DNA from 4 places in the Exiguobacterium sp. HSB13 genome. Region 3 is predicted to be linked to each of the others. Evidence: riboswitches for the same ligand, from Rfam matches in the RefSeq annotation. Region 3 holds a riboswitch; each other region holds the start of a gene.
The links. Region 3 has a riboswitch for thiamine pyrophosphate ahead of thiD (bifunctional hydroxymethylpyrimidine kinase/phosphomethylpyrimidine kinase). Riboswitches for the same ligand answer to the same signal wherever they lie in the genome.
Positions count from the first base shown of each region.

Region 1 (8,082 bases), on a different contig from region 3:
CCGTTCACACGCATTGAACAAAACAAAACGTACTTGGGGAGTCAACGTACAAAAAGTACGTATCCTCGTCGACGGTAAGCCGAAAAAGGTTTGGGTTTCAGCTCGAGCTCTTAAATCAGGTAAAGTCGAACGCGTATAAGGCGCAACCACCGGATGGGAATCTTCCCTTCCGGTTTTTTTATACCCTCATTTATTTTTCTCATAAACTAATTGTCGCTTTTATTGAAAACGCTTACAATAGGAACGTACTTTATTTTGTCAGAATTGGGGGAAGTCATCATGCAACTCAAACGAGAGATGACGAGTCGACACCTGTTCATGATCTCACTCGGGGGAATCATCGGGACAGGATTATTTTTAGGGTCAGGATTAACAATTTCACAAGCAGGACCTCTCGGGGCGGTCCTCAGTTACATCGTGGGTGGGACCATCATGTATCTGACGATGTTGTGTCTAGGGGAATTAGCGGTCTATATGCCGGTCTCGGGGTCCTTCCAGACCTATACGACCCGCTTCATTGGACCAGGAATTGGCTTTGCCGTCGGTTGGATTTATTGGCTCGGCTGGGCCGTGACGGTCGCACTCGAAATCACGGCAGCTGGCAGTTTGATGGACCGCTGGTTCCCGAATGTACCCGTCGTCGTCTGGTGTACCGTCTTTACGGTCTTACTGTTCGGTCTGAATGCCGTCTCAGCCAAAGCATTCGGTGAAGCCGAATTCTGGTTCTCGAGTTTGAAGGTCCTCGCGATCCTTTTCTTCATCATTCTAGGTGGCGCTGCTTGGTTCGGCTGGTTACCGATGGAAGCAGATCGTCCAACCTCGTTATTCGCGAACTTTACGGCAATCGGTTGGTTTCCAAACGGGATTCTTGGCGTCTTGACGACGATGATTGCTGTCAACTTCGCCTTCCAAGGAACGGAATTGATCGGTGTTGCGGCTGGGGAGTCCGACACGCCAGAAAAATCGATTCCAAAAGCCATCCGGAATACAGTCTGGCGTACGTTCATCTTCTTCGTCTTATCGATTACGATCGTTGGTGCATTAATCCCGTATGAGACGGCTGGAGGAATCAGCAGCCCGTTCATCATGGTCTTTGATGCGATCGGTATCCCGTACGCTGCTGATTTGATGAACATCGTCGTCTTGACAGCGTTATTATCCGTCGGAAACTCCGGATTATATGCGGCGACCCGGATGTTATGGGCGATGGCGCAAGAAGGGATGATTTCAAAGAAATTATCTTACGTCAATGCACGTGGTGTGCCAATGCGCGCTTTACTCTTTACGATGATGTTTGCGATGTTATCGCTCCTGACCGCGTTTTTCGCAGAGGATACCGTCTTTATTTGGCTCTTGTCCTTAGCCGGACTTGGCGCTCAAGTCGGCTGGATTTCCATCTCTGCTTCTCAGCTCGCATTTCGTCGTCAGTTTTTACGAAACGGACACGATTTATCCGAATTAAAATTCAAGACACCACTCTATCCAGTGTTACCGTTGATATCGTTGACGCTAAACGTCGTTGTCCTCGTCAGTCTAGCGTTTCAAGCGGATCAACGAATCGCGCTATACATCGGTGTTCCTTTCTTCCTTGTCATGTGGGGAAGTTATCATCTTTTCGTCAAAGGAAAACATCTATCTGCCCAAAGCGACATCCGTGTCGCCCCTTCTCAACTCGAAGAATAATTTCATACAAAAAGAGGCCGCGGAATCATCCACGGCCTCTTTCGTATAATTATTCTATTCCTTAAGCGTCCGCATCATCAATAGTTCTCCTTGATGGAGCTCTACTTTCGCTTCTGACGCACGCCATTCATTACTGACCGTCAAAGAACCTCCAACGGGTATTGGATGGGCATCAAGTGGATATTTGACTCCGGATAAGCTTAAGGTCGACGGCACAAGTGGAATGAAAGAAAGATAATGATAGCTCCCTACTTCGGCTGCATACGTTCCCGCTGCCAAGTATCGCACCTCTTCTCGTTTCGTGACAAGTCGCGCCTCTGGATATTGCTTCAACAAATAGACATTTTGAACAGTCATGTCGAGCCTTCCACCTGTCGCCCCGATGATGATGATCTCCTCATGCTGTTCCCTCTCAGACACTGTACGAAGGGCAAGTTCAAGATCCGTCTCATCTTTCTCAGCCGGATGAACGATTGCCCCTTCAGGTACATAGCCAAGTGAATCGAAATCACCGATTGTCATATCACAGGTCAGCCCAAACGATTCGACCGTCTGAACACCGCCATCGACACCGACGATGAAATCACCCGGCTGACAAAACGTCCGTAAATCCGGCACTTCTTCTTGCGGACCGGCACAGACGAGAATCGCCCGCATCTCAGACACCTCGTGCCGAATAACGTAGTAAGCGTGGCGCAGTCGTGAATAAAAGACCCGCAACGACACCACAAAGAACGTAAGACGGTACCATGTATGTTGCGTTATAAATCAATGAATACGGTACGACTGGACCTTCAGCATACTCGGCAAAGAAGACGATTCCGCTGATGACATGACAAATATAGCGGAGCCCTGCTCCTAATAACGTCGCAAGGAGAACGAACGCCATTAAGCTTTTCTTTTGTCCATTGCGCGCGGCTTGTCTGACTTGACGTGCGAACAGACCACTTAATCCGACGACACCATACGCAATCGTATAGTCAAGCATCGGTTGAACGATCGTCAAGACTTGTGGAGCGAACATCAATTGAATCGTACCGACAAGCGCTCCCGTGACGACACCCCCGATGACACCGTGGCGAAATGCCATGACGAAGATCGGTAGCATCGCTAAGCTAATGGAGCCTCCTTGTGGCATTTTGAATGGAATCAGTAAATCAAAGACGACTCCGAGACTGGCGAAGATGGCAATTTCCATCATCATTTGTAACCGTTTCATGCTATTTTTCCTCCTTCATTGTACGAGAGGACGCAAAAAGGCAGTACGACGAACGCCGTACTGCCTGCGTGCGCCACATCCCTACGTCCGTTTGAACGGAACAGGTTCGAAGGGTTAAAGTCTAAAAGACTCCTCTCAGCCGCTTTTCAAGCGACACCCCTTGCGGTCATCATATTTCGTTTTCTCGTCTTTATTATACGGCAGCCCCTTGACGAATGCTAGTGATCGCCTCTGCATAATCTGGTGCATTGTAGATTGCTGATCCTGCGACAAGAACGTTCGCACCGTTATCAATACAAAGTTTTGCCGTTTCCGGATTGACGCCACCATCAATCTCGATTTCGAATGTTAGACCACGATCTGCCTTCATTTGCGCAAGTGAAGCGAGTTTCGGCATGACACTCTCGATGAATGCCTGTCCACCAAAGCCCGGATTGACCGTCATCAATAAGACCATGTCGACGTCCTCAAGAACGTGTTCAATCGTTGATAACGGCGTATGCGGATTCAAGACGACCCCTGCCTTTGCGCCCGCTGCTTTGATTTGTTGCAAGACGCGATGGACATGATTCGTTGCTTCGACGTGGAATGTCACGATGTCTGCCCCTGCCTTGACGAAATCTTCGACGAAACGTTCGGGTTGATCAATCATCAAATGGACGTCAAGGACCATATCCGTCTTTTGACGTAAACTGCTAAGCACAGGTAATCCAAATGAGATGTTCGGTACGAACTGACCATCCATGACATCAAAATGGATATAGTCCGCTCCTGCCGCTTCGACTGCTTTAACATCACGCTCGAGATTCGCAAAATCTGCTGATAAGATAGATGGTGCAATTTTAATCATCTTCAATACCTCCGGGCTCGATTCTTGATTTCGTCTATAAACATACCATAGTTCTCATAACGAGAGGACATGATTTCTCGTGCTTCGACAGCTTCTTTGACGGCACAACCGGGTTCATTCAAATGCAAACAACCTCGGTATTTGCAATCATCTTGTACAGCTACGAATTCTGGGAAACTCCATCGTACATCCTCGATTTCCATTTCATACGGAAAATCAAGGTTCGAGAACCCTGGCGTATCGGCGATCAATCCTTCCGCAAGCGGCATCAACGTGACGTGTCGTGTCGTATGGCGGCCACGTCCCAGTGATTTCGAGATCGCACTCGTTTCTAAATCAAGAGAGGGCTCCAGTGCATTGAGCAATGAACTTTTACCAACACCGGATTGTCCCGCGAGAACGCTCGTTTTTCCAGCAAGTAACGGACGGACTTGCTCAACACCCGTCAATGTCTCACTTGATGTCTCGATGACTGTATATCCAATTTTTCGATAAGCGGCAATGGCGTCTCGGACAGCCGGTCCTTTGACATCGTCCAGCAAATCCATCTTCGTCAACAGGATGACAGGTTGAATTTCCTTCGCTTCGATCAAGACGAGAAATCGGTCGAGCAAGTGCGCTGAAAAATCAGGTTCTGCCGCCGAAACGACCAGCAATGCCTGATCGATATTCGCGACTGGAGGGCGTACTAAAAAGTTGTCCCGCTCCTTCACTTCGAGAATATACCCGGTCTCACTTTCGATATGAAGAACGACTTCGTCTCCGACGACTGGACTGATGCCGCGTTTTCGGAAATTCCCTCTTGCTCGTGAACGAACCTCTCCTTCTGGTGTCATGACATCATAAAAGCCGCCCTGCAAACGTATGATCGTTCCTTCTCGATTCTCTTCGATGCGTTGTTCCGTCATCCTATGCACTCCTTTTTCATCACATTCATTGTGCGTCTTTTGCTTGGTTGTACGTGATGGTTTTTGAACGATACACCGTATCGTCTTTATAAATCGTAATTTTTCCTTCTTCTCCCGGATCGATCGTCACCGGTACGTCGAATGTCTCATCTTGATCAATCGATTCCTCGATGACGGTCCGCTTCCCTTTCGCGTCTTCCGTCTCAATCCGGATGACTTGTTTCGGCGGTTCCTCGTCCTCATTCTCGCTGACCGCATCATAGACGACCTTTTCAGGGAACGTTGCCGTCACCGTTTTTTCTTCCTCACCTTTAGAGATGAAGACGGTCACAGAGTCGTTTGGTTCGACTTGTGCCCCTGCTTGTGGGAATTGACGGATGACTTGATCGAGCTTGACATCACTCGAGAATTCTTGTTCAAACGTACCGTCGAGACCCATTTCATCGAGATACGCTTTCGCTTCATCACTCGATAAGTTCGTCAAGTCTTTCAATTCAAAGGACGACGTTCCTTCCGAGACAGTGATCGTAATCGTCTGTTCTTTTGCAATCACTTCCGTTCCAGCAGAGATCGATTGCCGGATAACATTACCTCGCGCAATTTCATCCGACTTTTCACGTTCGACCTCGACTTTTGCGAATCCAGCCTCTTTTAATGTTGCAATCGCCTCTTTTTCAGCGTCATCTGTCACATCTGGTACTTCGACCGGAGCACTACCTGTAGAGACGACCAAGTTGACCGTCGAACCCTTTTTGACTTGTGCATTTTCACGCGGTGTCTGACTAATGACATCGCCTTCATCGACTGTATCGCTATTTCGTTCTGTCGTCTCGACGACGAATCCAAGTTTCTCAAGCTTCGTTTCCGCATCGTCTCCATCTGTCTTGACGACAGATGGTACGGTAACCGTTGGATCCGGCCACATCGCAAACGTCGTAGCCGCTCCACCGAGTAAAACGAGCAATAAGAGAACGATCCACCAGCGTTTTTTCTTTTTCTTTTCCGGTGTTTTCGGTTGAACAGTCGTGACGGCGGGTGATTCTGGTTCCACTTTTGATTCTTCTGGCACTTGGACGGGTGACAAGACCATCGTCTTTTCCATCTCATCCTCTTCTGCACCTCGAATGCCTTCACTTGCCCGTTCGTCAGACAACGCCGTCACCATATCTGCCTTAAAGGCTGCAACGGACTGTTGGCGGTCATGCGGTGCTTTCGCGAGCGCCTGCATGATACAGTTCTCAAGCGCTTGTGGCACTTTCGGATTCAAGACGGATGGGCGACGCGGTGTATCTTGCAGATGCTTCAGCGCAATCGCGACCGGTGAATCCCCTTCGAACGGCACTTGTCCTGTAACAAGTTCGTATAAGACAGCACCAAGTGAATAGATATCCGACTTCTCATCCGCAAATTTACCTTTTGCTTGTTCCGGTGAAAAGTAATGCACGGACCCAAGAACGGACATCGTATGCGTCAGCGTCGCATTCGACATCGCCACAGCGATTCCGAAATCCGTTACTTTGACGGTACCATCTTCTCGGATCAACATGTTTTGCGGTTTAATATCGCGATGGATGATCCGGTGTGCATGGGCATGGTCGATTGCATCACAAATTTGAGCGATGATATCGACTGCCTGCGGCACAGGTAATGCTTGATTTTCACAAAATGTTTTTAATGTCATACCATCGATATACTCCATGACGATGTAATAGATGGCATCTTCTTCGCCTACATCATAGACGGCAACGATGTTTGGATGATTCAAGCTGGTAGCAGCATGTGCTTCACGTTCGAATCGACGAATGAATTGTTCGTCATGCGAAAATTCAGTTCGTAAAATCTTAATGGCAACATGACGCTTTAAAATCTCATCATAGGCTTGATAGACATTCGCCATCCCGCCACTTCCAACTAGCCGTTCTATGCGGTAGCGGTCATTTAATCGATCTCCGTATCGCATATTCAGACCCTCTTTCTTTCTTTGAACCGGATGGCGGCAATCGTAATATTATCCGCGCCTCCTCGAGCGTTCGCTTCTTTCACCAATCGTCCGACAATCTCATCAAGCGGCTCATCCTGTAAGATGATCTGTTCGATGACATCATCTGGTACTTCATCGGTCAATCCGTCACTACAAACGAGGACGAGGTCATAGTCTGGAGCATCTCTGACTTGAATGTCGACTTCGACCGTTTCGTTCGAGCCGACCGACCGTGTGATGACATTCTTACGTGGATGATTTTCGACTTCCTCATCCGAAAGCTCCCCCATTTGTCGTAACATGTTGACGTAAGAATGATCGTCCGTCAATTGTTTTAACGCCGTACCTTCAAGGGCATAGACTCTACTATCTCCAACATGACCGATGACGAGCAAATCCTCGACCCAGCAGACACAGGCAATGGTCGTTCCGACGATCGCAAGTTGCTCTTCTTTTGAAAACTGAAGAATCCGGGCATTCGCCTCGGCTACACGTTGTTCTATCCATTCAGACAATTCCATCGGACGATTTGGCATGAGTGAAAAGGATGCTTCAAATACCTCGCGAACGATCGCACTTGCGATATCGCCAGCAGCATGACCTCCCATACCATCCGCAACGACGGCAAGACCACGTTCGGCGTTCCCGACGAGTAATACCGTATCCTCATTTTTAGTCCTGACTTTCCCAGTAGTCGAAAGGTGAGCTAACTCCATGACAGTCCTCCGTTCGTGTCAATCTTCTCGTTTTTTAAACGCGGCAATATAGAAGCCGTCCGTTCCAACTGTCGTCGGTAACAACTTGAGTTCTGCTCGATCCCCGATCAGATGTCGCACGGATTCTGGCATGCGTGCCGCGAAGGATGTGTCAAAATCGAACCCTTGATCGAGAATGAACGCTGTCTGCTCCTCGTTTTCTGTCGGATCAATCGTACAAGTCGAATAGACGAAGGTTCCACCCTTTTTAACGAGTGGTAAGACAGCTGTCAGAATATCTCGTTGAATTTTCGGCAGTTGCTCGAGCTGTTCCGGACGTTTCGTCCATTTGATATCTGGTTTTCTCCGAATGACACCGAGTCCTGAACAAGGGGCGTCAACAAGAATCCGATCAAAAGATTCTACTTCGAAGCGTTCCCCTGCTTTACGGGCATCTAACGCTTCTGCTTGAACAGTCGTAAGACCTAATCGTGTCGCTTGCTGTTCAATCAGTTTAATCTTATGTGGATGAAGATCAAGTGCCTGTAGTGTACCCGTCGTCAAACCTTCAGCAATGTGCATCGCTTTCCCACCAGGTGCAGCACAGCTGTCGAGTACATGATCAGATGCTTCTGCACCAAGTGCACGAGCGACAAGCATCGAGCTCTCATCCTGCAAAGATAGGTATCCGCGATTGATCAAATCGGTTTTTTGAACGCTTCCTCGTTCGATTTCGAGACCGTCTG
Region 1 is NZ_JBUZOM010000001.1:1,345,690-1,353,771, forward strand. Features, by position in the region: gene rpmB (50S ribosomal protein L28) at 1-139, shown strand, start outside; gene ACZGCQ_RS07315 (amino acid permease) at 280-1,683, shown strand; gene ACZGCQ_RS07320 (thiamine diphosphokinase) at 1,738-2,340, opposite strand; gene thiT (energy-coupled thiamine transporter ThiT) at 2,342-2,902, opposite strand; TPP riboswitch at 2,964-3,073, opposite strand; gene rpe (ribulose-phosphate 3-epimerase) at 3,096-3,752, opposite strand; gene rsgA (ribosome small subunit-dependent GTPase A) at 3,755-4,660, opposite strand; gene pknB (Stk1 family PASTA domain-containing Ser/Thr kinase) at 4,686-6,620, opposite strand; gene ACZGCQ_RS07345 (Stp1/IreP family PP2C-type Ser/Thr phosphatase) at 6,623-7,357, opposite strand; gene rsmB (16S rRNA (cytosine(967)-C(5))-methyltransferase RsmB) at 7,376-8,082, opposite strand, start outside.
Region 1: linked by a shared signal. The riboswitch ahead of thiT (energy-coupled thiamine transporter ThiT) and the one ahead of thiD (bifunctional hydroxymethylpyrimidine kinase/phosphomethylpyrimidine kinase) in region 3 are both predicted to bind thiamine pyrophosphate.

Region 2 (8,082 bases), on a different contig from region 3:
ATTTGTTTCCCTAGAGACACGTGCCTTCGAGCAGTTGCAACGGGTTCTCGCCCAGATGGAAGCGAGTGAACGGGACTTACGCGATGGACGGATCGTCTTACCTGCCGTCCGGAACATGAAGCATCTAATTGGCGCTTCCGTCCTCCATCTTCACGCCGATTTACTGGAGAAATGGCTTGAATTAAAATCCGGACAAGGATTCCGGCTCGACTTGCCGAATTCGTTAGAATCACGACTCTATCCGTATCAACGGACGGGCATTCAATTTCTGAAGAATTTAGACGCGTTAGGATGTCACGGGATTTTAGCTGATGAGATGGGGCTCGGGAAGACGATTCAGGCGATTGGTTATATCGCAACGATCCCAGATCGTCGTGCGCTTATCGTCGCACCGGCGTCACTGCTTCGCAACTGGGAGGCGGAGCTGAAGCGTTTTCTCCCAAATCGACCGGTTCATGTCGTGACAGGCTCTCAAGCTCACCGAGTCCGTGAACTGGAGCACTTAGTTGAAGATACGGTGAGGATTGTCTCCTATACAACACTTCGGACCGACGTCCGCCGCCATCCCGTATATGACGTCGTCTTCTTTGATGAAGCACAGCACTTGAAAAATCCGCAGTCACAAACGGTCAGTCAACTGCGGCATCTGCAAGCAAAACGTCGCTTCGCCTTAACGGGCACACCGCTCGAGAATCGACCGCGCGACATCTGGTCGATCTTCCATGTTCTGTTTCCGGAGTTACTGCCGGATCTAATGACGTTTGAGAAATGGTCGTTTGATGATATGCAACAGTTTATCCAACCGTTTTTATTGCGACGTGAAAAACAAGATGTCTTACAGGACTTACCGAAGAAACAGATCGAGCATCACTATGTCGAGCTCGGACCAAACCAAAAACGGTTATATGCGTCGTATCTCGCCAAACTGCAACTGGAGACGCTGCAACATTTAGACGAGACGAAACGCGAAGATCGCATGAAGTTACTAGCAGGATTAACGCGGTTGCGGCAAATTTGCAACGATCCGGGATTATTCGTCGAAGGATACACCGGGGAAGCGACGAAACGAACGCGTCTGCTCTCTTTGATTGCCGAAAAACGAGCAGCCGGAAAGCGAATCTTGATTTTCTCGCAGTATACGCAAATGCTCGAGCGCATTCGTTCGGACCTTGCGCAACGGCACCTCCCCCACTTCCTATTGACGGGTGAGACACCACTTGAAGACCGGGTCGCGTTATGCGATCGGTTCAATGACGGTGAAGTCGATCTTTTCTTGATTTCACTGAAAGCCGGGGGAACGGGACTGAATCTCGCAACTGCTGATACCGTCATCCTGTTTGACAGCTGGTGGAATCCGGCCGTCGAACAACAGGCAGCCGATCGCGCCCACCGGCTTGGACAACAATCTGACGTGACGGTCATCAAACTGCTGACACGCGGGACGATTGAAGAGAAGATGACGGAATTACAAGATCGAAAAGCTCAGATGGTCGATGCCGTCCTGACGGCTCCGGACAGTGATGCCTTGACCGTCAAGGAACTCGTCCATCTCGTAACGACAAAGGAGGAACATCGGTGATCCTTGATCTCCTGCTTGGTTATCTCATCGGCAGCATGCTTGGCGGTACGCTCTGGAAGTACATCAGTCGTACCGATTTGGCACAGGTCGGTTCCGGAAACATCGGTGCCCGCAATGCCCATCGCGCCGGTGGGCTCCCGGCCTTTTTATTCGTGTATCTGTTTGATGCTGCGAAGACGGTTCTTGTGTTGCAGATCACAGACGCGTTTTACCCAGTCGCCCTCGCCGTGCTCATCGGTCACTTGTTTCCGTTGTTTCATCCGCGGCGTGGCGGTAAAGGGTATGCCGTATTTTCCGGCATCGTCTTTGCCATCACACCATGGGCATATCTGGGTGGACTAGGCATACTCGGTCTGTCTTATCTCATAACGAAAGATAGCGTCAAAGCGGGGCTGATTCCGGTTGTGCTGCTCCCGTTACTCCCTGTCTACTTTGGCGCGGGACCCATCAATATCTTGTGTACCGTTGCCGTAAGTCTACTTGTCCTGTGGGCTCATGATGCACTTCACAAGCCAGTCATTACATAAGGAGGACGTCTCATGATCGACTTTTCCATTGCTACCGTTGCGGACGCTGAAGCAATCCATGAATTGAACTATCTCACCTTCACGGAAGAGATTCCGCAACACCAACCAAACATCGAGCAGAAACGGATTGACCGCTTTCATGATCAAAATACCTATCTGATCGGCAAAGAAGACGATCGACTCGTCGCGATGATTGCTATTCGGAAGCATCGTCCTTTTTCGCTCGAAGAAAAAGGTGTAACGCTAGATGAGACACTGACAGATCCGGCGGAAATCCGCTTGCTCAGCGTTCGGCCCGAATACCGTAATAGTCGTACGTTCATGCAATTGATGCGCTTTTTGATGGTCTACTTGGAGCGGGAGACGATCGATTACGTCTATATCAGCGGTACGACGCGGGAGGCAAAACTGTACGCGCGGTTCGGCTTCACGCCAATCGCAGCAACGCTCGGTAGTGGTGACGCCCTGTTCGTACCAATGTTGTTGTCACGGGCGACATACGAACGCTCCGTCATCGCGGACGTCTTACGTCCTCTGCATTTTCTAGCCGGTCCGGTCGAGGTCGCTCCGACGGTACGGCAAGCGGCGCAACAAGCACCGCGCCCACACCGGACGGCTTCGATGCGCCAACTCGATCAAGACTTGCGTGGTCGGATGCGTCAACTACTGGATCTACCACACGTCTCGATGGCTGTCGGCAGTGGCACCCTCGCCAATGATATCGTCGCACAGCAACTAAGCGGACATGGGTTGATTCTAAACGGTGGCGAGTTCGGTCAACGTTTGATTGATCACGCGGCACGTGCCGGAAAGTCCTTTGATGTCCATACCCTTTCACCAGGTCACCCGATCGACTTAGAACAACTCGAGAGCCAACTGCATCAAACGGAGTACGACTGGATTTGGTTAACGCATTGTGAGACGTCAACGGGCGTTCTCTACGATCTCGATGCGTTAAAAGCACTGTTGAATCAACGAACTGCACTCATCGTCGATGCAATCAGCGCCGTCGGGACCGGACGTTTCTCATACGCTGGCTGTACCTTCGTCACGACCGTCTCCGGAAAAGCGATTGGCGGATTACCGGGTCTTGCGTTCATCGGGCATGCAGACAGCATCCTACCTTCTCCGCGTATTCCACGTTATCTGGATCTCGGGCTCTATATGGAAGGTGTCGCTTTCTCCGGTTCCTCGAACCTGTTACTTGCTTGTCAGGCAGCACTGGATGCCCTCGATCTCGATCAAGCCGCAATCAAGATGACCTATCTCGAACAAGCCGTTCGCGCGACTGGTTTTCAACTTCTTGCGACTCAAGAGGCACAGGCGCCGGGAATCCTGACGATTGTCCATCCGTCGGCAACCGACTTAGGAGATGCTCTCCGGATCCAGGGCTATCACGTTCAATATGAAAGTGACTATCTCGTTCGCAATCAGTGGCTTCAAATTTCGACGATGGGACAGACGACGATGCGGCAAATCGAACGTCTCGTCCGTGTTTTGATCCGTGAAAACCAACGCATCATCTTAAAAAACGAGAAAAATGAAAGACCTCTCAACCCTTGATTTCAAGCGGTTTGGAGGTCTTTCGACTTTAAAAAAATAAAAAAAGAGGTTTGAGGATTTAAAACATAGGGGTATAAACTCAATAGCACCGCATCAAACCGGTGACTTACTCACACATGTTTCTCAATATCAGCGTAATGACCTGGGAGAGAAATGCAAAGTCACGAAAGCGTCAGATTCAAAGCGAGTCTGAAACCGATTGTCTTAGCATATTTAAATTGTTCAGGACTTGTCCTGCTCCTACATTCATTACCTTTTGAGGGCTATACCAAATTCAAGGGGGAAATGAACATGTCAGTTAAATTAACAGTCGAAAAACGCGAGGTACGTCCACGCTCACTCCGTAAACAATTACGTCATGAAGGAAAAGCTCTTGGTGTCGTGTATGGTTACAAAGTGGAAAGTACGCCAATCGCATTCGAAGAAAAAGAACTCATCAAGATTATCCGTGAAAACGGTGAAAACGTCTTGATTTCACTAAAATTAGATGGCAAGAACGTTAACGTTCTGATCAACCGTCGTGATATGGATGTCTTCACACCAACAATCGACCACGTCGAATTCATCGCCGTCAAAATGGATGAAGAGACAGAAGTCGAAGCAGACATCGTACTCGTTGGGGAAGCAGCTGGCGCTAAAGTCGGTGGATTCCTATCACAAACACTCTTTAAAGTAACAGTTGCAGCAACACCAGATAAATTACCAGAGAACGTCGAAGTCGACGTCACGAACCTCGAAATCGGTGATTCGATTTCTGTAGCTGATCTTCCGGAACAAAAAGATTTCCGTATCGTCACAGAAGGCGACATTCAAGTCGCAGCTGTCGTCGAATCAACGCTTGAACAAGATCTTGAGGAAATCGAAGAAGCGGAAGCAGAGGCGCAAGCTGAAGCTGGTGAAGACAACGAAGCGGAAGCAACAGAAGAGTCTTCAGAAGAAACAACAGAAGAGAACGAAGACAACAAATAAGTTGTTCAGCGATACGCCCTTCGTGGCGTATCGTTTTTTTGTGTCTTGACAATAGACGCTGGATTGCCTAAAGTGAACAGCGTATCAACTATTCACTATATCCACTAGGGGAGCCCATTTGGCTGAGACGATTCACTTCGGACCCTTCGAACCTGATCTAGTTCATACTAGCGTAGGAAAGTGGAGCGATCACATCCAATGACTCCTGCTGCGCGCAGTTTTTCTGAGGACCGCTCTCTTTTTTACGGAGGGCGGTCTTTTTTGGCGTCTCCCCCATTTAAAGGAGGACGTATTTGATGAAACACTGGAAGATGAAAGAAATCATGGTCATGATGATGCTCGCCGTGGCTTGCGGCGTCATCTATCTCGGTTGGTCAACACTCTGGTTACCGATGTCTGCAATCTTCGGACCAGTCGGTGCCAACTGGATGTTTGGGATCTGGATCATCGCAAGTCCGCTTGTCGCAGCAATCATTCAAAAACCAGGTGCTGCCCTGATCGCAGAAGTCGTCGCGGCGACCGTCGAACTGTTTACGGGAAGCCACTTCGGCTTATCTGCTCTATTGATCGGGGTCTGCCAAGGACTTGGTGCGGAACTCGTCTTCGCCATGACACGTTACCGCCGTTATGATACCTGGACATTGATGTTGTCGGGCGTCGGTGCTGCAGTTGGTAGTATCGTCTACAGTCTGATCGCGAACGGATTCGGTTACTACACGACGACGACGTTGCTTGCGACAACTGGCTTACAATTGATCAGTGGTGCATTACTCGGCGGCTTGCTCGCAGCGATTCTCGTCCGTCGTCTTGTTGCGACCGGTGTCTTGAACGGGTTTGCAGCAGGACGTGCGAAACGGGAAGTCGCATGATTACTGTCGACGACCTCAGCATCCGCTATCCGGGTCAGATGAAGCCGGTGCTCGATCATGTATCGCTAACGATCGAGCAAGGTACGACCCTTCTGCTTGGACGAAGCGGGAGTGGCAAGACGACACTACTTCATGCCTTAGCCGGACTGACACCGGAGACGATTGAAGTCGAACAAACTGGAACCGTTACCCGGTCCGGTTCGGTCGGAGTCTTATTCCAAAATCCAGAAGAACAGTTCTGCATGGAAACGATCGGACGGGAAATCGCCTTTAGTTTAGAAAACCGGTCGATTCCACACGCGGAGATGGATGAACGAATGGAACGCTTACTCACACTTGTCGGTCTCCCCCTCCCCTTCTCGACAGCGATCGCAAGTCTATCGGGTGGGATGAAACAGCGCCTAGCGCTTGCCGCGGTCCTTGCACTTGAGCCGACAATCTTATTACTTGATGAACCAACGGCTCAGATTGATCCGATCGGACAACACGAGTTGATGGAATTGATTTTTCGAATTCAGAAAGAACACGATTTAACGATTGTCTTGATTGAGCACCAACTCGATGTCTGTTTACCATACGTCGACCAGATCGTCTTACTCGAGGACGGGTCCGTGACTGAGACCGCGCACCCACGGGATTTGTTTCCACAGGCTTATACGGAGCTTCAATCAAAAGGCATCGCTGTTCCCTCTTTGTATCCGTATACGCTAGAGACGTTACCAGCGGATGGACCGCAAGCAGCACGACTCTATGTCACGCCTCCTATCACTACAACGGGACTTCCTTTGTTAAGTGTTCACGAATTGTCATCGAAACAACCATATCCGCTGACCGATGCGACGTTTTCCTTACAGACAGGAGAATGGGTGATGTTGCTCGGGGCAAACGGCTCCGGAAAAAGTACGTTACTTGCAACACTCGGTCGATTGCTCCCCCATCGTGGAACATATCGATTCCAGGAACGTCCGGCTCATCGTTACTCCCGGCGACGCTTTTATGAGCACGTCGGCTATGTCTTTCAACAACCGGATCTGCAGTTTCTCAAGCTGACAGTCGAAGCGGAAATCGACTGGAGTCACCGAGCAGCGACGAGTGATGAGCGCGCAAAATTGCTCGAACGGCTGGAACTTGCATCCGTCAAACAACAGTCACCGCTAGCACTCAGTACGGGGCAGCAACGACGACTCAGCGTCGCGACGATACTCGGGCAGACGAAGGATTTGTTACTGCTCGATGAACCGACGTTCGGACAGGACGGGTTGACGACGCGGCGTTTAATGGAGCAGTTGTTGACGGAGCAACAAAACGGAACGACACTCGTCATGGCAACGCATGATATGGAACTCGTCGCCCGGTACGCAAATCGTGTCCTCGTCATGGAGCAAGGACGGATTGCTTTTGACGGGTATCCGAACGAGTTGTTCGCTGACGTTCCGTTACTCGAACGCTGTCAGCTACAACGTCCGCTTTCGTACCAATTCCAGGAGGTGAAGCGCAATGCAGACGAACGCGTCACCGTTCGCTAAACTCAATCCTGTCATCAAGGGGAGCGGATTGTTTTTGATCATGTTTGCCCTAATCGCAACGAACGACTGGATCAAGACGTTGGTATTCCTAAGTTTTGCTATCGCGTTGCTACTCCTCTCTGGATGGACACCGATGGATTTCTTAAAACGCCTTGCGCCGTACAGTCTGTTGTTCCTGCTAACGTTTTGGATGATGGCGGCTTTCGGCAAAGGTACGAATACCCTCTGGTCGTTCGGTTGGTTTCATGTCACGTCGGAAAGCGTCATGCACGGCTGGTTACTTGCCTTACGAATGGCAGCGTTCGTCTGTTTAAGTCTCGCTTTCGTCACGACGACCGATGCGACCCGATTTGTGATGAGCTTGATCCATCAGGCGAAGGTATCTCCTCGCTTCGCCTATGGATTCCTTGCCGGGATCCGCTTTCTGCCACAACTGGTCGAAGAAGTCCGCGTCTTGCGGCAAGTCCGGATGATTCGCAATGTGCAGAGTCGTTTTCCTGGTGATGGATTTCTTTCAATCGGCTTACCACTCTTCTCACGGTCGATTCAGCGAGCAGAACGGATGGCGATTGCCATTGAAGCCCGTCATTTTTCAGCAAAGCGGACGTATTACGAGGTACCGGTCGTTCAGCGTCAGGATATGATCTACCTTGTGGTCATCCTCCTGTTTATCAGTCTTGTCTTTTGGCTATGATTACCGCCACCCGTATCCGGGTACATTTTAGCAAGACAGATTGAAGGAGAACAACATGAAACGAATCCTCTTGATTGGTGCGGGACACGCTCACCTGCATTGCATTACACACGGACCCACAGAAGACGTCGAGTGGCTGGTTCTGAATGCCTCGACGTATCAATATTACTCGGGCATGTATTCCGGTCTTGCTGACGGAACATACGATATCGATGAGATCCGTGTCGACGTTGCCGCCTTATGTCGCGCCTATGATAAACAATTCATCGAGGAGACTGTCATCAAAATCGACCCTGTCGAAAAGGTCGTCTTCGGTGCATCCGGCAGACACTATACCTATGACGTCGTCTCGACG
Region 2 is NZ_JBUZOM010000001.1:948,625-956,706, forward strand. Features, by position in the region: gene ACZGCQ_RS05130 (DEAD/DEAH box helicase) at 1-1,579, shown strand, start outside; gene ACZGCQ_RS05135 (glycerol-3-phosphate acyltransferase) at 1,576-2,106, shown strand; gene ACZGCQ_RS05140 (GNAT family N-acetyltransferase) at 2,119-3,669, shown strand; gene ACZGCQ_RS05145 (50S ribosomal protein L25/general stress protein Ctc) at 3,961-4,638, shown strand; TPP riboswitch at 4,735-4,834, shown strand; gene ACZGCQ_RS05150 (ECF transporter S component) at 4,935-5,507, shown strand; gene ACZGCQ_RS05155 (ABC transporter ATP-binding protein) at 5,504-7,033, shown strand; gene ACZGCQ_RS05160 (energy-coupling factor transporter transmembrane component T family protein) at 7,005-7,727, shown strand; gene ACZGCQ_RS05165 (NAD(P)/FAD-dependent oxidoreductase) at 7,783-8,082, shown strand, end outside.
Region 2: linked by a shared signal. The riboswitch ahead of ACZGCQ_RS05150 (ECF transporter S component) and the one ahead of thiD (bifunctional hydroxymethylpyrimidine kinase/phosphomethylpyrimidine kinase) in region 3 are both predicted to bind thiamine pyrophosphate.

Region 3 (8,082 bases):
ATTTAGAAAATGCTGGTGTGGACTTTGCAGATGAAGAAGTCGTCGTTGACGATAATTTCGTCTCAAGTCGTCAACCAGATGATATTCCTGCATTCAATCGGGAAATCGTTGCAAAACTTGGCTAATGGTATAGAACAAAAATCAGCACTGCGCTATCGCAGTGCTGATTTTTTTATAGGTTCTCTGGATAATCACAGAGTTCCGTAATGACGCCGTGTGAATGCCGGGGATTCATATAAATCAGTCGTCGTCCGAATGGCGTCGTTCGATACGTATCTTCTAAAAATGTTAACCCTTGTTGTTTTGCTTCTTCAATCGCTTGATCTAAATTCTCTACGCGATAAGCAATGTGATGGACACCTTTCCCGCGTTGTTTTAAAAAACGAGCAATCGGACTATCCGGACTTGTTGGCGTCAACAACTCGATGTGCGCATCATCGAATTCGATGACCGCAATATTGGAAGCGACACCAGGCGCAGGATTCGAGTACTCTTTTGTTAAAGTTCCTCCAAGTACTTTTGTATAAAATGAAATGGCTTCCTGCATGTCGCGAACAGCAATTCCAGTGTGGTCTAATTTCATATGATATCCTCCTTCTATTCGTTTCAGTTTCCCAAAAACACTTCAAAGTTGCAACGATGAGTTACCTTCCAAATGTTTCTATTACATACAAGAGGAAAGATTTATTTAAAATGAAATATCACTGAAATATTATGGAAGAGGAATGAATGCTATAATCAAAAACGTTCTTATAAAAAAGAAAAACTATTACAGAATTTAAATTTAACTTAAATACTCTACGATAAATCATAAAACATACACTACAGAAAAAGAGGGAATACTACATGAAAAAAACGTTCGCGTCGCTCATCGTTTCCGCACTGGTTCTTTCATCAGCACCTCATTTTGCAGCAGCTGACGATTTAAGTGAACAGAAAGCCAAAAACGAACAACAGCAACAAGACAATGCTAAAAAGCAAAAAAACTTAGAGTCTTCTGTTAATCAAGAAGGTCAAAAAATCTCTAAAACACAACAAGAAGTCAATCGACTAGACGAAGCGTTGAACGAAAAAATCTTTGCTGTCGAAACAAAAGATCGTCAAATCAAAGCAACGGAACGTGAAATCGTTGAACTTGGAAAAGAAATCGAGAAATATAAAGCGAAACTAAAACGCCAAGAAAAATTACTTGGTGATCGTCTTCGTGTCATGCAAGAGAATGATGGAAACTCAATTAAATGGGAAGAAGTCATCTTTGGCTCTAAAAATGTTGGTGACCTCGTAAGCCGTGTCATGGCAGGGAAATCCATTTCAAAACAAGATGATAAAATGATCACGGATTATCAAAATACGCAAAAGCAATTAGCAGATGCGCAACAAAAAGTAAAAGAAAAGAAAGCACAGTTGGTCGTTGAGAAACAAGAATTAAAACGTCAACAAGCAGATCTTGAATCGCAATTAAAAGAGCGGAACAAACGCTTAAAAGAACTTCGTAAGAAAAAAGAAAAGTTCGAAACACAGTTGATGGATGCAAAAGAAGTCCAGCAAATTCTAATTGCGCAAGAAAAAGCGATTGCTGCTGAAAAAGCAGCGCGTGAACGTGAAGCTCGAATTGAAAAAGAACGTCAAGCTCAAGCTGCACGTGAAGCGAAAGCACGCGCAGAAGCTGAAGCAGCACAAGCAGCAGCAGCACAAAAAGCAGCAGAAGAGCAAGCCGCTAAAGAAGCAGCAGCTCAGCAAGCAGCACAAGAGAAAGCAGCACAATCGGCAAAACCTTCTGGTTCGACGAAGCAATCGGCACCAAAACCATCTACACCAGCACCAGCTGCACCAAAACCAGCACCATCATCAGGTGGTCTGTTCATTCATCCAACTGCCGGAACTGTTACACAAGGGTATGGTTCTGCAGGTGGAGAGAACGGATATACGTTCCATAACGGAATTGACTTTGGTGGTCCAGTCGGTACGCCGATCGTGGCAGCTGCAACAGGTACAGTCATTACAGCATCAGGTGGCGGACCTTACGGAAATCATGTCATGATCGCTCACCAATTGAACGGGAAGACATATACGACAGTATATGCTCACATGAGTTCACTCAATGTTCATGCTGGTCAACGTGTCAGCCAAGGTCAACAAATTGGCGCGCTAGGTAGTACAGGAAATTCAACAGGACCACACCTACACTTCGAAATCCATGTCGGTGGGTATAGCTATAGTGCAACTGGTCCAGCTAACTCAGTCAATCCATTATCAATGCTTTAATCGTAAAAGAATCGTTGCATATGCAACGGTTCTTTTTTTTGTCATTTTCAAAAAACAAATCATATATTACAAAAAACCGTTTTCATTTGAAATGTAAATGAAATTTTTTTGAAACGATTACGGTGCTATAATCTATTTCAGATATGAGAGAAACTTGAATACTATAATAAAATATGAAAAAACATAAGTGAGGAAAACGATATATGCTAAAAAAACTAATTTCTACCATTGTTTTAGGAGCATTACTTATAACAGGAACACAACCGATTGCAGCAGCGACAATTAAAGAAAAAAAGGCTGAGAATGCCGCTGAACAACGTAAACTTGAAAAAGCAATCAAAAAACAAGAAGCTAAAATCTCAAAAGAGCAACGTCAAATCAATCAAATTGACGCAGCAATCAATGAAAAGATTTTCCAAGTCTCCGAAAAAAATAAACAAATTGAACAGTTGAACGTTCGAATCGATGAGTTAAAGGCAGACATCGTCCGTTACGAAGAAATGTTACAGAAACAGGAAGAACTACTCGGTGATCGTTTGCGTGTTTTCCAAGAAAACGATGGAAACTCGATTAAATGGGAAGAAGTCATTTTCGGATCGAAAGATTTAGGTGATTTATTTAGCCGTGTCATGGCGGGGAAAAAAATCGCTGAGCAAGACGATAAAATGATTTCGGATTACATCGCTACGCAACAAAAATTAGCAGAAGCAAAACAAGCGCTCGTTGAGAAAAAAGCGGAGCAAATGCAGGAAAAGAAAGTATTGATTGAACAAAAGAAAGCGTTAAAGCTTCAAATGAAAGAACGTAGTGCTACGCTGAAGAAATTACGAAAAGGGAAGACGAAGTTCACGACAGAACTGTTAGACGCAAAAGAACTTCAAGCGACTCTCGAAGCGCAAGAACGTGCAATTGCGGCAGCAAAGGCAGCCGCTAAAGCAGCGGCTGAAAAAGCAGCAGCGGAGAAAGCAGCAGCTGAAAAAGCCGCTAAAGCGAATGCTCAAGCAGCAAAACAAACAGGTAAGAGTTCGGAATCAACTGGTTCCGTTGCCCCGCCCGTTGTTTCGAGTGGAGGAAAATTCGTTCGACCGTCTTCTGGTGGAGTGTCACAAGGATTCGGACCAGCAAGCGGTGCGAATGGTTACACGTTCCACAACGGTGTTGATTTCAGTGGTTCGGTCGGGTCTCCAATCGTCGCGGCAGCAGCTGGAACGGTCATCACAGCATCAGGTGGTGGACCTTACGGCAATCATGTCATGATCTCTCACTTCCTAGATGGACAAGTGTACACGACCGTCTACGCACATATGAGTTCATTATCGGTTCGTGCAGGGCAAACGGTCTCTCAAGGTCAGCAAGTCGGGACACTTGGTAGTACAGGAAATTCAACAGGACCACACTTACATTTCGAACTACATGTCGGAGGCTATCAATACAGTGCTTCTTCTCCTCTAAATGCAGTCAATCCATTGGCATATCTGTAATCAAAACGGGCTTCGGCTCGTTTTTTTTTCTTCTCTATGCTACAGTTAAGGCGAAACGAATACTTGAGCAACTAGGGGAGCTGGAGGAATCCGGCTGAGAGGAAAACCAATCTGTTTTCGACCCTATTACCTGAACTGGATAATACCAGCGTAGGAAAGTTGAGCCGAACGGATACCGGAATGCGTGTATAACGCTTTCGTATAGCGTCGACTGCTTTTTTACAGCGGTCGGCGCTTTTTTGTTGGTCACGACTCCCTTACATTGCTCGATGGGAAGGTGAAAAGAACATGAAACATGTACTGACGATTGCGGGATCCGACTCCGGTGGTGGAGCTGGGATTCAAGCAGATTTAAAAACATTTTCGGCTTTAGGCGTTTATGGAATGAGCGTACTGACAGCCGTCACAGCGCAAAATACGTTGGGAGTTCAAGCAGTGGAAGAGTTATCCCCAGAAATCGTAGATGCCCAGTTAACGTCGATTTTTTCAGACATTCGTGTCGATGCGATCAAAATCGGAATGGTCTCGAATGCGCAGACGATTCGTGTCATTGCTACACATCTCCGTAAACAAACAGTCCCTATTATATTAGATCCCGTCATGGTCGCTAAAGGCGGTCATGCCCTATTGCGGACGGAAGCTGAACAAGCATTGATTTCAGAACTTTTACCACTTGCGACACTCGTCACACCGAATTTACCGGAAGCAGAGCGTTTAACAGGACGATCGGTCACCAATCTAGAGGAAATGCGACTGGCGATGCATCAATTGGCTACACAGACAGGTGCAGTATTACTAAAAGGTGGACATCTCTCAGGAGCTGCGACGGATTTGTTGTTTGATGGGGAAGTGGAACACCGCTTCACATCGGAACGATTAGACAATCAACATACTCATGGTACTGGTTGTACCTTATCCGCAGCTATTGCAGCGCGGATGGCGCTTGGAGAAGATTTACAAGATAGTGTACGACAGGCGAAAAACTATGTCACGGAGGCAATTCGTCATGGATTTGCTCTCGGACAAGGTATTGGACCGACACATCATTTTCATTCACTTTGGAGGGATGCACATGTTTACGACCATTCTTGAACACAAACCACTCATTCACCATCTGACGAACACGGTGACGATCAACGACTGCGCAAACGTCACACTCGCTGTTGGAGCATCCCCCGTCATGGCAGAAGACATTCGTGAAGTAGAAGAGATGGTTAGACTCGCGCAAGCTCTTGTCTTAAACATTGGTACGATCGATGCAGACATGCAAGCAGCTCAACGACTCGCAGTCCGTGAAGCGGGACGTTTGAATGTCCCAATCGTTCTTGATCCCGTAGGAGCAGGAGCAACGACATTACGTACTGCTTTTTCCAAAGAACTCATTGATCTCGGGTGTACGGTCATTAAAGGAAATGCTTCTGAAATCAAGACGTTACTTGGGGAAGACGGACGAACTAAGGGAGTCGATGCTGCGGGAGATGCAATGATGGATCGAGAAAGTATTCGCGTATTCGCTCGCAAACACAAATCTGTCCTCGTCGTGACAGGTCCGAACGACTACATTACGGATGGAACGCGCGAAATGGAATTACATGTAGGAACACCGCGTCTAGGAGACATCACGGGTACGGGCTGTATGACGGCCTCCTTGATTGCGAGCTTCCTCGGTGCAGGATATACGGCATTTGAGGCGGCTGTCCACGGGACATTTGTCATGGGAAAAGCAGGGGAACAAGCAGCCTCCGCGCAAGGTCTTGGTGATTTTAAACGAGAGTTGTTCAATGCCATCAGCCTTATGACGGAGCAAGACCTGGTGGAGGTGACAGAACGTGTCAATTGATTACTCCATCTATGCAGTGACGGATCGTCGGTACCATCCTGGAGTCGCGATCGATACGGTCGTTGAGGAAGCCATTTTAGGTGGTGCAACAATCGTGCAATTACGGGAAAAAACAGCGCAAGGAAAGGAATTCTTCGATCAGGCAGTTCGGTTAAAAGCACTCACGGATCGCTACGATGTTCCTTTGATCATCAATGATCGGATCGATATCGCGTTACTCGTCGGAGCTGGTTTGCATATCGGACAAGAAGACATTCCTTTAACCGCAGCACGTCGCCTTTTACCAGATGCTGTGATTGGCGTATCAGTAGCGACCGTTGCACAAGCGATTGAAGCAGAACGAGACGGAGCCTCTTATTTAGGGGTGGGTTCTCTATTTGCGACGTCATCCAAAGCGGACGCTGATTCCATGTCGCATACGATGCTTCAGGCGATTCGGGAAGCCGTACGATTACCTCTAATCGGTATTGGTGGAATCACAGCAACGAATGTCTCCTCTCTGCCCATCCCGCTGGAAGGGTATGCCGTCATCTCAGAGATTTTCGCTAAAGAAGATCGACAACTCGCTGCGCAGCAAATGACAGATGCTGTGCGAGAATGGCATCAATCACTTCAGAACAGGGTATAATCCGTTCAGAGGTGATTGTATTGAAATGGCAGACGATCCGTTTTCGCGGCTATTGGATTCGATATCGGTTAGAACCACAAATCATTCGAGTCGATAATCAGGGGATCTACCATCTAGGAAAAGTCTTATTTCCGCGTCCTAATCGTGTTTCCTATGAAATGGCCCTTTTATTGAAAGAAAAGTATGAAAGACGCTACAAACGTCCGTTGTATATTAAAACGAGTTCGATTGCGACGGAAATTTGGGGTCATACTCATTTAGATATTTATTACCGGGCACTTCTTCGTCTACCGATTCCGACGCGACTTCGTCAACGTTATACGAACCGATTAGAAAGCACGAAAATCATTGATATCGGCGTACTCGCTGTCGACCAAAATCGAATTGTCTGGGATATCGGAGATTACGTAGGAGGATGGTTCGTGTTTTGGCTCATTCGCAGACGAATGCGCTGAACTTGCAATGTCCCGTTTCTCGTGGTGCAATATAGGTAGAAACGAGGTGACAGACATGGACATTCCCCGTTGTGAAACGATTGCGATTGACGAACAGCGTGCGTCTGAAATCGGACGAATCGTGGATACGATTCCGACGCTTGAAATCGGAAAGCTATTTAAGATTCTTTCGGATGCGACACGACTGCGAATCGTTTATGCGTTGACGATCGAAGAAGAACTATGCGTTTGTGATGTCTCAGCCTCTGTCGACTGTTCGATCGCGACAGCGTCGCATCATCTTCGGTCTTTGTTGAAACAAGGACTCGTCAAGTTCCGAAAAGAAGGAAAAGTCGTTTATTATTCCTTAGATGATCATCATGTATCATCGCTTGTGCATATGGTGATGGAACATGTACAAGAGGGAAAAGCAATGCCTGAATAAATCTTTAGAATAAACGAAAAGCGCAGCCGAAGCTGCGCTTTTCGTTTATTCTAAAGACGATTGTTCTGATCCGTTAGGAGCGAAGCGGTGGAAGAAAAAGACCGTGGCACTAATTAATAAAAAGGACAGGATGGAGAGAGCGAGACACATCCATTTATATGTAGCGATTAAAGAATCTGATTGTTGTAATTTGGCTTGAAGCGTTTTATACAAATCATCTTTCACACGGGATAAGTCTTCGAGAATCGTTTGAGTCGTCTGAGTCGACTGTCTAGCAAGATGTTTTGCGGCTGTTGGACTTTGACGTTCATAGACAACAAACACGCGTTCAATCTCGGACTCCCAGACATTGTTGCGGCGAAGGAGATCTTTAATCGTCCCTGGGGTAGTCGACGATTGGTTCAGACTATTGCGCAAATCATGAATTTTAGACGTTGAAAAGTAATATTGTTCGATATAACGATTATCTTCATACAATAAGAGACCACGAACCGCATTGGCACGATCTCGATTGTGTTCGACCAACTGATCTACCTGATTGATTAACGGTATATCATGATCCTTCATTTGCTCGGTCATCGTTGCAATCGTCCGATAACCGGATAACGCATAGATGATCGGGATAGAGGCGAATAAGCTGACCAAGAAAATCAGCAGAATACGCTGACGCCAAAGAGAGTGCATGCAATCATTCCTTTAAATAAAAGACATGTCATAAGCTTAACGACTATCGTAAAAAAAGTGAAGCCTGTCTATTTTTTGAATAGGGATAATGATCGAAAAAGTGAATAATACTAATAAAAAAGCAGGAAAGATGATGCAATACGAGAAGCTGTTTTAAGAAGATAAAAAAAGCACAGCTAAGCTGCGCTTGATGTTAAAACGAATACGAATGTTCCTTGTAGTTTCCGAAAACCATGTGGATTTCCGAGAATGTAACGAATGCATTCGGTTCGACAGAAGAGACGATTTCTTGCAAACGGACGATT
Region 3 is NZ_JBUZOM010000004.1:99,139-107,220, forward strand. Features, by position in the region: gene ACZGCQ_RS15325 (type 1 glutamine amidotransferase domain-containing protein) at 1-125, shown strand, start outside; gene mce (methylmalonyl-CoA epimerase) at 173-583, opposite strand; gene ACZGCQ_RS15335 (murein hydrolase activator EnvC family protein) at 847-2,265, shown strand; gene ACZGCQ_RS15340 (murein hydrolase activator EnvC family protein) at 2,469-3,746, shown strand; TPP riboswitch at 3,810-3,920, shown strand; gene thiD (bifunctional hydroxymethylpyrimidine kinase/phosphomethylpyrimidine kinase) at 4,035-4,838, shown strand; gene thiM (hydroxyethylthiazole kinase) at 4,819-5,586, shown strand; gene thiE (thiamine phosphate synthase) at 5,576-6,214, shown strand; gene ACZGCQ_RS15360 (hypothetical protein) at 6,226-6,669, shown strand; gene ACZGCQ_RS15365 (ArsR/SmtB family transcription factor) at 6,725-7,093, shown strand; gene ACZGCQ_RS15370 (CHASE3 domain-containing protein) at 7,139-7,777, opposite strand; gene ACZGCQ_RS15375 (YitT family protein) at 7,971-8,082, opposite strand, start outside.

Region 4 (8,082 bases), on a different contig from region 3:
GTGAGTTTTATTGGTATCCAATGGTGTGTAATGCAATTAGGATTTTATCTATTTGATTGGTTGATTCAACCGGAATACCAAAACCAAAATAATCTAAGTCCAGTCCAAAATGTGATGAGCGAATTCTATACAACAAATCTAATTGATATGGGTATCATTCTTGCGACATCACTATTCATCGTCAGTTTTATTTTCTTACTTATTCTAATTGAAAGATCATTCCGTAAAGGAAAAGCCATTATCAGAATTGGAATTGAAATTTTTGTTCCTGTTGCTTTAACCATTGGTATATTAGCGTTTTTAGATGAAACTCATATTTTACTGGAAACAGAAGAGTTAATTCTAACTATTGGGATAAGCTTGCTGTACTTCATGTATATCATTTGGAAAAGTCTTCGACTATTGCAACGAAAAGTCACGGTGTGAGGAGTAAACTATGCGAACCTATAAATATCTTTTGAGTTTAGGCGTCATTTGTACTTTGACACTTGGAGTGTATGTTGTGTACTCCTCTTCAATGGAAGAACCTGAATTTACGGTACAAACGATACAAGGAAATCCAAATGATCAAACTGTAAAGCAGCTTCAATTTAAATTTAATGATCCCGAAGCATATAGAACGAAATACAAAGTTAACTTGATGGGGGAAGTAAAGAAGAAACAATCGAATTACTTATCCGCTTTTACAATGGACTACTCAGGAGTGAGTAAGGCGCCACATGAATTCCGACAATTTATGAATCAAGAGGAAATATCACAATATGAACAAGATAAAGAAGTATTTGGATTACACGTCAATAGAAATGGGTCATGGGAGGTAGCATCTTGGAAACGTGGAACGGAAATGATGGAGACTTATTCTTTACCGAAACCGGCAAAGACTAAAGGCATCTACTATCGACCATTTCAACGAACGAAACAGAAGTTATATGTCAAACGAATTGGAGATGTTGTACAAAAACCAGGTACAAATCATATCTATGTGATTGATTTAAAGAAAAAAACAGTCCAATTAATGGACTTACCATTTCAATTAACAGAAGAGGATGAGGTACTTGCCATCTATCAGAATCGTGTCTTATACCGAAAGATGACTAATGATGCTAAGACAAAAGTTTATCTCAGAGACAACACAACATCGACACGATTAGAGTTTCTTGAGCGTGAAGAAATGTGGGATATACGTCTAATAGACGAAGGTGCGGTTGTAGGGATGACAGAGAACATGACTGAAACGAAAATCAAATGGTCGACGTATGACTTACGAACGAAGCAATTCAAGCAACATCGCTATGACTTACCAAAACGAGATACCAATGAAGTCCAACGCTACGCATCGACAAATATTGAAAATGGTCTAGTCTATGCTCTCATTGAAACAAAGAAAAACGGAACGTCTATTTTTGTGTTGGATGCACAGAACGAAGAAGTTCAATACGAAGGAACGGTCAAATACGACATGCATAAGAGTGATCTTCAGTTTAACGACTTGACCATCAACTGAACTGTTAGGAAAAAAATAGTTATTTTTTTGGAACCTCCCGTTTTCTTCCAACGTATAAAGACTATACAGAGGGGGAACTCACATGCAATTCTTGATTTTTGTCGTTTTCGCAGGTGCCATGTATTGGTTCTACTACAATTTCTTACTCGGGTACCGTAAGAAAAATATCACGCTGACGTTCGACGATCGGTTTTATTCACTCGACGAACATGTTGCAGCCATCGAACAAAAGCTCGCAACGGATGGGCACTCGGCACGTTATCTCGGTGACCGTCGTTTCGAAGTCGATGGCAAACCCTATCTGTTCCTCGAGCGAACAGTCTCAGTCGGCGGGGTTCCGACACAGCAGACGATTCTCGAGCAACAAAAAAAATAACTCTCCCGCGTACGGGAGAGTTTTTTCGTTAGACCGGAATCCGGTCAAGGGGATGCGGTTGCTGCGACGAACGATACCAGCGGATGATCCAGTGATCGATGCCGATTTGATACGCAAAGCGTCCTGCAGCCAGTAAGGCAATTGACGCTGCTAAGAACACTGGGTTCAAGGCAATCGTCCCAGCGAGTAAGTAATTGAGATTCATGATGCTTCCGACGACCAGTGCAGGAACCGTCAACAGACTAAGAATCAACAGGATCCCGACGACGAGTTCCGCGAACGGAATCAAGGCGTTGATCAGCCCGACGTTCGGTAAGGCGAGTTGCTCAATCCACGTCGCGTACCAGGAACTGACGAGTGCGTCTTCGCCCGTTGACTTCGCGAGCGCTCCTTCGAGAAACGGTTTTGCATCAAAGCCATTAATGTACTTACCGATTCCAGCGATGAACCACTGGATTCCGAGCCAGAGTCGGATGATCGTCAACAGACCGAGACCGATGATGTGTAATGCTTTCACTTTCAGACACTCCTCTACTACAACATAGTCCCCATCATACTGAAAAATCATCAGCGAGATGGGGACTATCATCATAACGTCATCGAACCGTCATCGACCTGTTACAAAAAAGGATAAGGTAACGGTTTCATGAGCGTTGATCGAGGCGATGACTGATTGCAGTTAATAAAGCAGCAACGAGCGCGACCAGTCCACCGACGAGTGCCGTGTTCATCATCGGACCGTTCGCATAGACGATGCCACCGAGTGCCGAACCAAAAGCAATCCCGACGTTACTCGCAACCGGCATCAATGAAGCAGCGAGTCCTTTTGCTTCCGGATTGAACTTTTCAGCGAGGTCGATCAAATAGATTTGTGTCGAAGTCGTCAGTAGAATCGACATCAACGACATCAAAGCGATGTTGAACAGACCAAGCGGAAGGGATGCTGTCGTGAAGTATAACGCAGCAAGAACGACTGCTTGCACGACGAAGACGAACCGTAAGCGTCCCATCGGATTTTTGCTGGCGATTTTACCGGCAAGGATGTTACTAAAGATCGAGACGACGCCGTAAGCGAGCAAGATCGGACTGATCCACGTTTTCGCAATCCCAAGTTCTGTTTGTAAAATCGGTACGAGGTATGTGTAGACGACATAAGTTGCCCCGAATCCAAACGACGGAATAAAGAAGGCGATCAGGATCCGTGGGTTGGCGAGCAATCCAAGCTGTTCCTTAATTGAACCGGAACCCGTCGATTGCTGGACCGGAACGATCTTCCATACTGCGAGGAACGCGATCAATCCCATGACTGTCGTTAGCCAGAACGTAGCTTCGAAGCCAGCGTGTTGCCCGATGAACGTTCCGATCGGGACACCGAGGACGTTCGCGAGTGTAAAACCACCGAAAATGAACGAGACGGCAACACCGCGCTTTGCGACAGGCACACCGTCACTGGCGACGACCATTGCGAGTGAGATCAAGACACCAGTCAGGATGGCTGTCAGAATGCGGGTTGCGAGCAATACTTCGTAACTTGGAGCAAAACTACTGGCAAGATTCAGTAAGACCCAGGCGAGTAAGAGACGTAGGATCAGGCGACGCCGTTCCAGGTGACCGGTTAGCGACATGACGATCGGTGTACCGATTGCAAAGGAGATGGCAAAGGCTGAGACGAGTGTACCCGCTGTTGCGATCGTGATATCAAGGGCTGAGGAGATTTCAGCGAGGATCCCGACGATGACGAATTCGCTTGTTCCGAGAACGAACGTCAGGAGCGACAACGTGGCGATCAAGAGCCAATCGCGTCGACTTAAACGAGTAGTAGGTGACATGGATGATTCCTCAATTCTAGCGCTTGCGCGCGAAACTATGAGTAACAGGATAGCATGAAACGATTTCGTCGGGTATCGCAAAGCGAGATTTCGGGAAAAGAACCATTATTCGAAATAGCGTGTGAATTTCCAGGCTTGCTGTTTTTTGCGTATACTACAGAAGAAGACTACTTATAAAGGAGTGGAAACGATGCAAGCGACAGTGACATGGAACAAACAGATGGGGTTTAGTGGACAGACGGAATCAGGGCATCATCTGGCGATGGACGCAGCACCCGAAAACGGTGGCGAAAACCAAGCGCCACGACCGACTGAACTGCTGCTACATGCCGTTGCCGGCTGTACAGGAATTGATATCGTCTCGATTTTAGAGAAGATGCGCTTGACGATCACCCATTTCGAAATGGATATCGAAGGAGAACGGGCAGAGGACCATCCGCGGCGTTTTACGTCGATCTCGATTCATTACCGGCTCGAAGGTGATCTCCCGGAAGATAAGGTCCGTCGCGCCATCTCGTTATCAAAGGATAAATATTGTTCGGTCTCGCAATCCCTGAACGCTGAGATTTCCGTTTATTATTCGATCAATGGTGTGCGAAGCGAGGATCCTTTGTGAAGAAAACCGTACTGATCGGTTGTCTGTTGCTTGCAGGGTGTGCGCAGGAGACGACGGAACCAACGAAACCATCACAACCGGAAACGAAGCAACCGACAGAAGAAAAGAAACCGAAACCTGAACCAACGAAAGAGGAACGACAACAAGCACGATTAAAGCAGCAACTTAAAGCGATGTCGACGTCAGAAAAGATCGATCAACTGCTCTACATCGGAGTCGCCGGCACGGAACTTTCAGCAGCTGACCGAAAATTGTTACAGACGCATGCGATTGGCGGGGTCTTATTGCTCGGCGGAAACATTACGTCGGAAGAGCAACTCTTGACGTTCACGCGTGCGATTCAAGAGACGAACCAAAAACCGTATGCGTTCGTCGGGATTGATGAAGAAGGCGGACGCGTCAGCCGGGTACCGGATCAACGATTACGTCTACCGACGAGTCAACGGATGGCGCAAGGAGCAGATGAAGTGAAAATGGAAGATGTCGGACGTACGCTCGGACATTTGTCACGTTTTTATGGCTTCAACATGGACTTCGCGCCGGTCCTTGACGTCAACAGTAATCCGAACAATCCGATCATCGGCGACCGTGCGTTAAGTGCTGATCCGAATACCGTCGCGACGCTTGGTACGGCCCTGATGCACGGGATGCAGGAGACGGGAACGATTCCGGTCGTCAAACATTTTCCCGGTCACGGCAATACGAGTGTCGATTCCCATGTCGGGCTACCGAAAGTGACGGCATCAAAGGAAGAATTGAAGCGGACGGAGCTGTTACCGTTCCAAGAAGCGATTCAAGAGGGCGCCGAGATGGTGATGGTCGCCCATATTCTCTATCCCGCGTATGACGATATGAATCCGTCCTCGCTCTCAAAGCCGATCTTGACTGACCTCTTGCGTCAACAACTCGGATTCAACGGTGTCATCATCACGGATGATCTCGTCATGGGGGCGATCACGAAACAATATGGTCTCGCAGAAGCGGCACGTCAGTCGCTCGTCAACGGAGCTGATATGGCGATGTTTTCAGAGGCAGGTGCTTACACAAAGGTCCATGCTGAAGTGATGCAAGCCGTCAAAGACAAAACGCTGACGCCGGAGATGCTCGATGCCAAAGTAATGCGCATCCTGAAGCTGAAGCAGACGTATGCCGACAGCCAAGAGCAACAGCGACCAACGAAATCGGAACTGATTCAGCAAGTGGAAGCGCTCAACTAGGACTAGCGAAGCGAAGCGACTCATGCTAGACTAATGGGGCAAGCCAATTAAACACGAAAAGACACTAGGGGAGTCTCCCAGCAGACTGAGACGGAAGTATCCGGACCCTTTGAACCTGATCTAGTTCGTACTAGCGGAGGGAAGTGGCTCGAAACCCTAGATATCCTTAGCGCTTCAGCGCATTTTCGGACCACTCCCTTCAACATTGGGAGTGGTCCTTTTTCGTATGGAAAGGAAGAACATGATGCGTTTACATCTGATTTCGACGGGATCCATCCATCCGCTTGACGAAATAAAGACCTTTCAATCCCTTCAACCTTATACGGATCAGCTGCATCTACGAGAATCGAACTTGTCGGCAGCAGAATTGCTTGATCTAATCGACGCGCTCCTTGCGCAAGGGTATTCGCCTGAGCAGTTAACGGTCCATGACCGGGTCGATGTCGCCCATGTCGCAGGCATCGGTGTGCAGTTGACGCGCCGGTCCTTGCGTGTCCGTGATGTGCGACGTCATTTTCCGAATCTCGTCATCGGGAAATCGGTCCATTCACTAGCAGAGGCACTGGCAGCAGAAGCGGAAGGAGTCGACCGCCTGCTGTACGGTCATATTTATCCGACAGCGTCGAAGCCGGACGTGCCACCGCGGGGGATTGACGCCTTGAAGCAAGTCGTCACCTTCACGACGAAACCAGTCATCGCGATTGGTGGGATCACCCCAGATCGTATTCCTGAAATTGCAGCGACCGGTGCAACCGGAATTGCCGTCTTATCGGGTATTCTCGGTCAAACGGATCCGCTCGCCGCCATTCTGAGTTACCAGGGGGTACGGGTATGACGGATCACATCATCATCGGCGGTGGAGTCATCGGTTTGACGCTTGCTTACGGTCTCGCCTGTCAGAATGAATCCGTCGTCGTACTAGAACGTGGAGCAGGTGGTCAAGGAACGAGTCGCGCGGCTGCCGGTATGCTCGCGACGGACATCGAGCTCAGAGAGGAATTGCATGTACTTGCCGCGCGAAGTCGTCGTCTGTATCCGCTGCTTGCTCGTCGCCTCGAGCGTGAGACTGGCATCGATTGTGGGTACCGGGAACAACCGTTTTTGTTGAAACGTAAAGGGCGCGAGCATCTGTTTCCGGCGGTCGGTCAAATCGATCCACGACGACTGACGACTGCATTGATATATGCCTTACGAAAGCGTGGGGTACCAATCGAAGAAAAAGTAGATGTTGCATGCATCGAAGAGAGCGATGACTTCATCAGGATCGAGTCGAACGTGGGAACATGGACCGGACGAACGGTGACGGTCGCTGCCGGACGCGGGTCGCAAGCCTTGCTCGATACAGCTGGTATTTCAATCGCCACATATGGGGTCAAAGGGGAATGTCTCGCCGTTCGTCTCGCGGGTCAGCCGTTACGCTCGATCCTGTTTGACGACGCTGTCTATCTCGTACCGAAAGCAGACGGACGAATTTTGATCGGTGCGACCGAATTGCCGTGCGACGAGACGGTCGGTGTCAGTGTCGCTGGGATCACGTCACTGCTTCAAGCAGCAGAACGACTGTATCCACCGATTCGTGACGCGGTCATCGAAGAAGTCTGGTCCGGTGTACGACCACAAACGGCGTCCGGCTTACCATATATCGGAGTCGCCGATTCATCCCGTCGGATCTTTCTAGCGACAGGGCATCATCGGCATGGCATCTTACTCGCACCGGCGACAGCGGAAGTCTTGGTAAATACATTACGGTTGATTCAGAAGGAGGAAGTCCGATGAACATTACGATTAACGGCAATGACCACACGATCGAACAGATTGAAACGATTGAAGACATGCTCACGCAACTCGGCTTAGGAGAAAAGCTCGTCATCGTCGAACAGAATCGACAAATCATCGATCGCGCGGCGTATGGTCAGACAGTCGTTCGGAACAATGACACATTTGAAATCGTTCATTTCGTAGGAGGAGGATAAACATGCTGAAAATTGGAGAAAAGACATTTGAATCACGATTATTACTCGGTACAGGAAAATATACGGATGCTACCGTACAGCAAGAAGCAATCGATGCGTCTGCTTCACAAATCTTGACGTTCGCCGTCCGTCGGCTCGACATCTTTGACAAACAACAAGCGAATTTTTTGGAGTCGCTTGATTTAGCGAAGTACGATTTACTGCCGAACACGGCCGGTGCGAAGACGGCGGAGGAAGCTGTTCGGTTGGCGAAGCTTGCGCGGGCATCCGGTATGTGCGACATGGTTAAGGTCGAAGTGATCGGTTGCGATAAGACGTTACTACCTGATCCGATCGAGACGTTACGGGCTTCTGAAGAATTACTCAAAGAAGGTTTCATCGTCTTACCGTATACGTCGGACGATGTCGTCCTTGCGCGACGACTCGAGGAACTCGGTTGTCACGCCATCATGCCGGCAGCGTCACCGATCGGTTCCGGGCAAGGCATTCTCAACCCACTTCATCTACGATTCATCATCGAGCAGACGACGGTTCCTGTTATCGTCGACGCCGGGATCGGTTCACCGA
Region 4 is NZ_JBUZOM010000001.1:513,440-521,521, forward strand. Features, by position in the region: gene ACZGCQ_RS02625 (hypothetical protein) at 1-426, shown strand, start outside; gene ACZGCQ_RS02630 (hypothetical protein) at 437-1,504, shown strand; gene ACZGCQ_RS02635 (hypothetical protein) at 1,587-1,880, shown strand; gene ACZGCQ_RS02640 (DoxX family membrane protein) at 1,909-2,397, opposite strand; gene ACZGCQ_RS02645 (MFS transporter) at 2,525-3,709, opposite strand; gene ACZGCQ_RS02650 (OsmC family protein) at 3,900-4,325, shown strand; gene nagZ (beta-N-acetylhexosaminidase) at 4,322-5,542, shown strand; TPP riboswitch at 5,599-5,701, shown strand; gene ACZGCQ_RS02660 (thiamine phosphate synthase) at 5,784-6,377, shown strand; gene ACZGCQ_RS02665 (FAD-dependent oxidoreductase) at 6,374-7,318, shown strand; gene thiS (sulfur carrier protein ThiS) at 7,315-7,515, shown strand; gene ACZGCQ_RS02675 (thiazole synthase) at 7,518-8,082, shown strand, end outside.
Region 4: linked by a shared signal. The riboswitch ahead of ACZGCQ_RS02660 (thiamine phosphate synthase) and the one ahead of thiD (bifunctional hydroxymethylpyrimidine kinase/phosphomethylpyrimidine kinase) in region 3 are both predicted to bind thiamine pyrophosphate.